DNA from 2 places in the Lacticaseibacillus camelliae DSM 22697 genome. Region 1 is predicted to be linked to the other one. Evidence: riboswitches for the same ligand, from Rfam matches in the RefSeq annotation. Region 1 holds a riboswitch; the other holds the start of a gene.
The links. A riboswitch is a leader RNA that binds a small molecule or an ion and turns the genes downstream of it on or off. The one in region 1 is predicted to bind lysine.
Positions count from the first base shown of each region.

Region 2: it holds a riboswitch for lysine, as region 1 does, so the genes downstream of both, dapD (2,3,4,5-tetrahydropyridine-2,6-dicarboxylate N-acetyltransferase) here and FC75_RS04390 (ABC transporter permease subunit) in region 1, are expected to answer to the same signal.

Region 1 covers NZ_AYZJ01000023.1:42,539-46,006, reverse strand. The annotation lists gene FC75_RS04395 (mannose/fructose/sorbose PTS transporter subunit IIA) at 1-948, opposite strand, end outside; lysine riboswitch at 1,484-1,654, shown strand; gene FC75_RS04390 (ABC transporter permease subunit) at 1,773-3,359, shown strand; gene FC75_RS04385 (amino acid ABC transporter ATP-binding protein) at 3,373-3,468, shown strand, end outside.
Region 2 covers NZ_AYZJ01000050.1:28,579-32,046, forward strand. The annotation lists gene FC75_RS08655 (PTS sugar transporter subunit IIB) at 1-164, shown strand, start outside; gene FC75_RS08660 (aspartate kinase) at 337-1,716, opposite strand; lysine riboswitch at 1,828-2,002, shown strand; gene dapD (2,3,4,5-tetrahydropyridine-2,6-dicarboxylate N-acetyltransferase) at 2,075-2,788, shown strand; gene FC75_RS08670 (N-acetyldiaminopimelate deacetylase) at 2,801-3,468, shown strand, end outside.

The DNA.
Region 1 (3,468 bases):
TTGCGCCTTCTTGAGGATTGCGTCCATGTTGTCCTTGTTGTCGGTTGGGACCTTCCGAACATCGAAGGTGACGCCTTCCTTTTCCAAGGCCTTGAACGTGTCAATATCGGTCTGGTCAAAGGCCAGGACCTTGTTCGGCTGAACCTTGCCGACTGAGTGCGCCATGGAACCAACGTTCAGTTCCTTCAGCGGCACGCCGCCGTCAATGGCCTTTTTCGCGTCTTCCGGTGTTTCGAATAATAGCAACGCTTTTTCGCCGCCGAAGTGCTTGTCGTCTTTGGCGATCTTGATCATCTGATCAATTGGAATGACGTGAGCCTTAACACCTGATGGGGCCGCTTCAGTGATCAGCTGTTTACGCAGCTTGTCGTGTGCGACACCGTCCGATACAACAATGATCCGCGTTGGCTTGGTCTCTTTGCTCCAAGCCGTCGCAACTTGCCCGTGAAGCAGACGAGAGTCGATCCGAGCCAGAACGTAACTCATCTTCCCTGGCTTACCGCCGCTGACGTGCTGCGCTGGTGCTGCAGCAGGTACCGCCTTTGGTGCCAGTTCTTCAGGCTTGACTTTGATACCGTCTTTACCTGACTCAATAATGTGCGCCGCAATATCGTGCGCTGAATCCATGGACAAACGGGAACCGTATGCCTCAATCAGCATTGGTAGGTTCAACCCAGTGACGATGGCCCACTTATCTTTGTGCTGCTCGAACAACCCGTTAGACTGGTTGAACGGAGAGCCGCCCCACAAATCGATAAGGAACAGGACCTGATCATCTGAGTCGAGCTTCGCAATGGCTTCCTCGAGGTGTGCTTTCAAGTCGTCCGGGCCTTCGTTGGGCTGGAATGTCACTGCTTCAACATTCTTCTGCTCACCAAAGATCATCTGACCTGATTGCATAATGCCTTTGGCAAAATCGCCGTGGCTAGCAAGGATGATTCCGACCATTGTTTGTCGCCTCCTATATGTATTTAGACCTGATAGCGCCACCATTCGGATTTAACTCAAAAAGTTGGGTGACGTGTCACGGTCCAGCAGATAGTTTGCACAAAAATGGTTGCGATTGCAAAGGTTGAAGCTTCAAAAAAACAATCGTTTTCATGAAACACCACTTACTACTAAGGCTCGCGGCTAAAAAATTTTTATGATTAATTTTGGCTAAGCGCACGATCCGAACCGCTTTTGTCTGAAACGCGTACCAGTCTCGTCATTCTCTAACACAGGCCGACAAACCGCCGGCCACAAACAAAATTCTAATCGATGAATAAACCTTTAGTTAGTAAAATAATTCATACAAACCGCGACTAAGCCTCAGAAAGAGATGATAGGCCATCTCCCTAGCTTAAGGGTTTGCCCAACGCAATAACCTTCACCGCCTGTGACAGTATCCCAGGTGGTCACAGCTGAAACCGTTATCTTAAGCAAACGCCTTGACACGGCGGTTTCGGACGCATAAACTGGCAAGCGACAACTGAATTTACCACTAAGAAATAGAGGTCGCGGAAACGACGAACGCTGAGGAGTGCCTGTCACGTTGAATCAGCCGTAAGCGAATCCGCCGAAACGCATTCTGCCACAGGGGCAGGGCGCGTTGGGCCAGTTTGGGGAAACCCGCTGGACTGTCGAAGCCTAGCTTCGGAGCGCTATGATTCTGGTTTAACCACTGAAATCATCGGTCGGCCTATTTCACTTATAGGCCGGCCTTTTTACTTCTCTATTTCCCGCGTGGTTCACCAAGTTAACTTGGGACAACACGAAGGGAGTTTTTAATGATGAAGAAGCATTTCTGGGGCCGCCTTGTCAGCGGTCTCGCACTGCTCGCCGTGGCGGCGGGCATCAGCGCCGGCACGCCACAGCACGTGGCCGCCGCAACCAAGGGCACGTTCAAGGTCGGCATGGAAGCCGGCTACGCCCCGTTCAACTGGACCCAAAACACGGCCGCGAACGGCGCTGTCAGGATCCAAGGCAGCTCGGATTACGCCAACGGTTATGACGTCCAGATGGCCAAGAAGGTCGCCAAGGCCTTGGGCAAAAAGGTCGTCGTCGTCAAGACGTCCTGGAATGGCCTGCCGCCGGCATTGACCTCCGGCAAGATCGACGCCATCATCGCGGGCATGAGCCCGACGCCTGAACGCCGCAAGACCATCGATTTTACCAATACCTACTACGCCAGCAAGCTGACCGTCGTGGTACGCCGCGACAGTAAGTACGCCAAAGCCAAGAGCATCAATGATTTCAAGAACGCCAAGATCACGGCGCAGCTGTCGACCTTCCACTATCAGGCCATCAAGCAAATGAAGGGCGTCATCAAGGAACCCGCCATGGATAACTTCCCCGCCATGCGGGTGGCGCTTGAATCCGGCACCATCGACGGCTATGTCTCCGAAGTGCCTGAGGGCATCACCGCCGAAAATGCCAACCCCGATCTGACCTACCTGCGTTTCTCCAAGAAAAATGGCTTCAAGACCAACCCGGAGGACGTGGATCTGGCGATTGGGATCCGTAAGAACGACCCGGACAAGGCCAAGATCAACGCCGAGCTGGCAAAGATCCCGCAAAAAGAGCGTGATCAGTTAATGAACCAGGCCGTCGCGGACCAGCCATCCACCACCAGTCAGGGCAACTGGTTCGTCGCCCTGCTGAAGCAGTACGGCCCGATGCTCCTGCGTGGGACCGGTATGACGCTGTTCATCTCCCTGATTGGGACCGTCGTTGGTTTCCTGATCGGGTTGCTGGTCGGCATCGCCCGCACCACCCCGGTACCCAAGAACCGCGGCAAACGCGGTCTGCGGGCCATCGGCAACTGGCTGCTCGCCGTCTACATTGAAGTCTTCCGGGGCACCCCAATGATCGTCCAGGCCGCCGTCGTTTACTACGGCGCCGCCCTCGCGTTTCACGTCAACATGGACCGTACCGTGGCCGCCTTGTTCATTGTGTCTATTAACACCGGGGCTTACATCTCTGAAATCATCCGTGGGGGCATCACCTCTGTCGACTCCGGCCAGTTCGAAGCCGCACACGCGCTGGGCATGACCCACTGGCAAACCATGACCAAGGTCATCCTGCCGCAAGCGATTCGCAATTCCCTGCCGGCCGTCACCAATGAATTCATCGTCAACATCAAGGATACGTCAGTGCTGTCCGTCATCTCCGTTTCCGAACTGTTCTTCAGCGCCGAAACCGTGGCGGGTCAGAACTTCCAGTTCTTCCACACCTACCTGGTCGTCGCCGGGATCTACCTGCTGCTCACCTTTACCATCAGCCGGCTGTTCAGACTGGTCGAAAAGCGGATGGATGGGCCCAAGGATTACGATTTGATGACCAACCAGATGCAAGTTGACACCCCAAAGATCAAGTAAGGAGGACAAAAACATGTCAGAACCCATTATTGAAGTGCGTAATTTAAAAAAGTCCTTCGGCACTCACGAGGTCTTAAAGGACATCAACCTAACAGTCGACAAAGGCCAG
Region 2 (3,468 bases), on a different contig from region 1:
AATCGCCGGGCCACACCGACGAACTCACGGCGCAGCTGCTGGACTTCCTGCTGGCGGTCGACTTTCGCGCTGAGGCGACGTCAGGCATCGCGGTCAAGCGCTTTGAGACGTTGAAGCCGCCGAAGACCACGAAACGCTGGGGGATTTTTACCTGGTCAAACTAAAAACCGATCAGGCTGAGACATAATTCCCGAAGTCGCGTTCCACAAAGCAACGCCCAGACACGCAAACGCCCCTGCATCACGATTCGAAGTGCGAATCGTGATGCAGGGACGCCTGCGTTTTGGGCTAAAACCGCTTTGTGTCTCAGCCTCGTCGGTTTTCCTGTTACTTCGGTTACTTGGTCGCGGCGGCCTCTTGTTTGTGGCAGCTGAGCGCGTAAATCGCCGACACTGCGGCTGCCGCCTTGGCCGTTGGCACCGTCAGCATCAGCCCGATTTTCGATGCACCTTGGTTGATGACAGAAGGCTCGATGCCGGCGTCGGCCAGCGCCACCATGATGCGGGCGACCAGGTCCGGCCGCGCGTACAGACCTTCGCCGACCACCATCACAATGGCGAAGTCGGGCAGCCATTCGAGCTCGTCGGGGTGAATCTGGGCGCGCACCTCGGCGGCAATTTGGTCCTTGATCTGCGGCGTGAGCTGATTTTCGTCGATGATGATGGTCAGGTCGTCGATCCCAGACGGCATGTGCTCATAGGAGACGCCGTACTTGGCGAGGATCTGCAGCAGCTTCAAGGTGAAGCCGACTTCCTGGTTGATCAGGTAGTGGTGCAGGTAAAGCGCGGTGAAGCCTTTTTTGGCCGCCACGCCGGTGATGTGGTGGTGATGCTGGACGTTTTTGGTCGGCGCAATGATTGTGCCAGGCGCGTCCGGCTGGTTGGTGTTTTTGATGTTGACGCGGATGCCCGCCTCGATCACGGGGATCAGCGCCTCGTCGTTGAAGACGGAGAAACCGGCGTAGGCGAGTTCCCGCATTTCCCGGTAGGTCAGGGTGTTGATGGCGCGCGGGTGGTCGACAATGCCGGGATCGGCGGCGTAGACCCAGGACACGTCGGTGAAGTTTTCGTACAAGTCGGCGGCCAGGCCCTTGGCGAGGATCGAGCCCGTGATATCCGACCCTCCGCGGGCAAAGGTCAGTATGTTGCCAGCCTCGTCATAGGCGTAAAAGCCGGGCACGACAATGATCTCACCGGGCTGCAAGACAAACTGGGCGAGGCGGCCGTAGCTTTCCTCGTCCACTAGGGCGGCGCCGGGCTTGCCGGTCAGGGTGATGCCGAGTTCCTTGGGGCTGACGAACCGTGCGTTCATGCCTAGGTGCGCCATCACGGCCGCCACCAGCTGCGCGTTCATGTGCTCCCCCTGCGCCATGAAGGCCGAGCGGAGGTAGTCCACGCCGGGGTAGGTGGCCTTGGCGAGTCGCTGCAGGTGCTGTCGCAGCCGGGCCACCACGTCATCGGTCAGGGCAAAGTGCTGCTGGATCTCGGTGTAGCGCGCCAGAATGGTTTCGATCAGCGCTTCGGGATTCTTGCCCGCAAGCACCTGGTCGGCCAGCTGGCCCAGCAGGTCGGTGACTTTCACGTCGGTTTTGCTGCGCTTGCCCGGCGCGGACACGACCACGACCTGGCGCGTCGCATCGGCCTGCACGATTTTAACCACTTTGGCCAGTTGTGCGCCGGTGGCCAGTGATGACCCCCCAAATTTGATGACTTTCATGTTTGTCTCCCCGTCCTCTAATCAATTGGCTCCAACATAACCAAAGCGGTCGGTCCGTGTCAAGGGTTGACGAGGGTGAGTTTTAATCGTAAGCTAATGTCAATTACATACGAAAAAGATAGAGGTTGCGGTCGCCATCAGTAACCTGCCCGAGCAAAGCACATGCGCTGAAGGCAGGCGAAAGGGAACACCGCCGAAATCCTCACCGGCGTGTGAACGGTGAGCGGTTGGGCCGCTGGAGAAGATCCGGCGGACTGTCGCAGTAATGCGGGGCGCTATCGTCAATTAATTGGACTATTTGCTGTCCATCTGGCGAGCGTTGCCGGATGGACTTTTTCATTTTCTAGGAGGAAAAAACATGGCTGAATTTAACGCGGAACAAATTATCGATTACATCGCCAGCGCCCCGAAAACCACGCCGATGCACGTGACTTTGGCAGGCAACATTGAAAAGCTCACGGCGGTGCCGGCCGGCGTCCAGGCGTTTCTCGACGTCAAAACTGGCCAGCTGTACGGGGATGCCGCCAGGCTTTCGCCGTGGCTCGATGAAAATCGCGGTGCCATCTCGCAGCTGCGCGTCGAAACGCTCGGCCGCAACACCGGCGTGCCGATGCTCGACATCAGCAAGGTAAACGCCCGCATCGAGCCCGGCGCCATCATTCGCGAGCACGTCACCATCGACGACAACGCCGTGATCATGATGGGCGCCATCATCAACATCGGCGCCAAGATCGGGGCCGGGTCGATGATCGACATGGGCGCCGTGCTCGGTGGGCGCGCGACGGTCGGCAAGCACTGCCACATCGGCGCCGGTGCGGTCCTGGCCGGGGTCGTGGAGCCCGCCAGCGCCAAACCGGTCGTCATTGATGACGGCGTGCTGGTCGGCGCCAACGCCGTGGTCATCGAAGGCGTCCACGTTGGCAAAGGCGCCGTTGTCGCGGCTGGGGCCATTGTGATCGATGACGTGCCGGCCAACGCGGTGGTTGCCGGCGTTCCGGCCAAGGTGATCAAGATGAAGGACGCGAAGACCGAAGGCGAAACCGGCCTGATCGATGCGCTGCGCAAACTATAGGAAGGCATGCACATGGCCACTTTAACAGAAGCCGATTTGATCTCGATCCGGCGCTCGCTGCACCGCATTCCGGAACTGGCACTGAACGAATTTCAGACCCAGGCATACATCGAAGAGTTCGTTCAGCGCTTGGCCTGCCCTTGGCTGACCGTCAAGCACGTCGAGGCGGTGCCGACCGCCCTGCTTGTCCACCTGGCTGGCACTGCACCGCGGCGCACGCTGGGCTACCGCACAGACATCGATGCGCTGCCGGTTGAGGAAAAAACGGGGCTGCCGTTTGCCTCGAACCACCCTGGCGTGATGCACGCGTGTGGCCACGATGTGCACATGACCGTGGCGATGGGCATCCTGGCGTATTTCGCCACCAACCAGCCCAGGGACAACATGGTGTTCTTTTTCCAGCCGGCGGAAGAGGCGGAGTACGGCGGCAAGCGCGTGTTTGATGCCGGCGCTTTTACCGGGGAATGGCACCCCGATGAGTTTTACGGACTGCATGACAATCCCGCACTGCCGGCCGGCCAGATCGCCACGCGCATGGGCACCCTGTTTGCGGGCACGACGGAGATCCACCTGACGTTCACTGGCAAAAGCGGTCACGCCGCTTTTCCCCAAAAGGCCAATGACGCGATCGTGGCGGCCGCCGCGTTCGTGATGCAGGTGCAAACCATCGTGTCACGCAA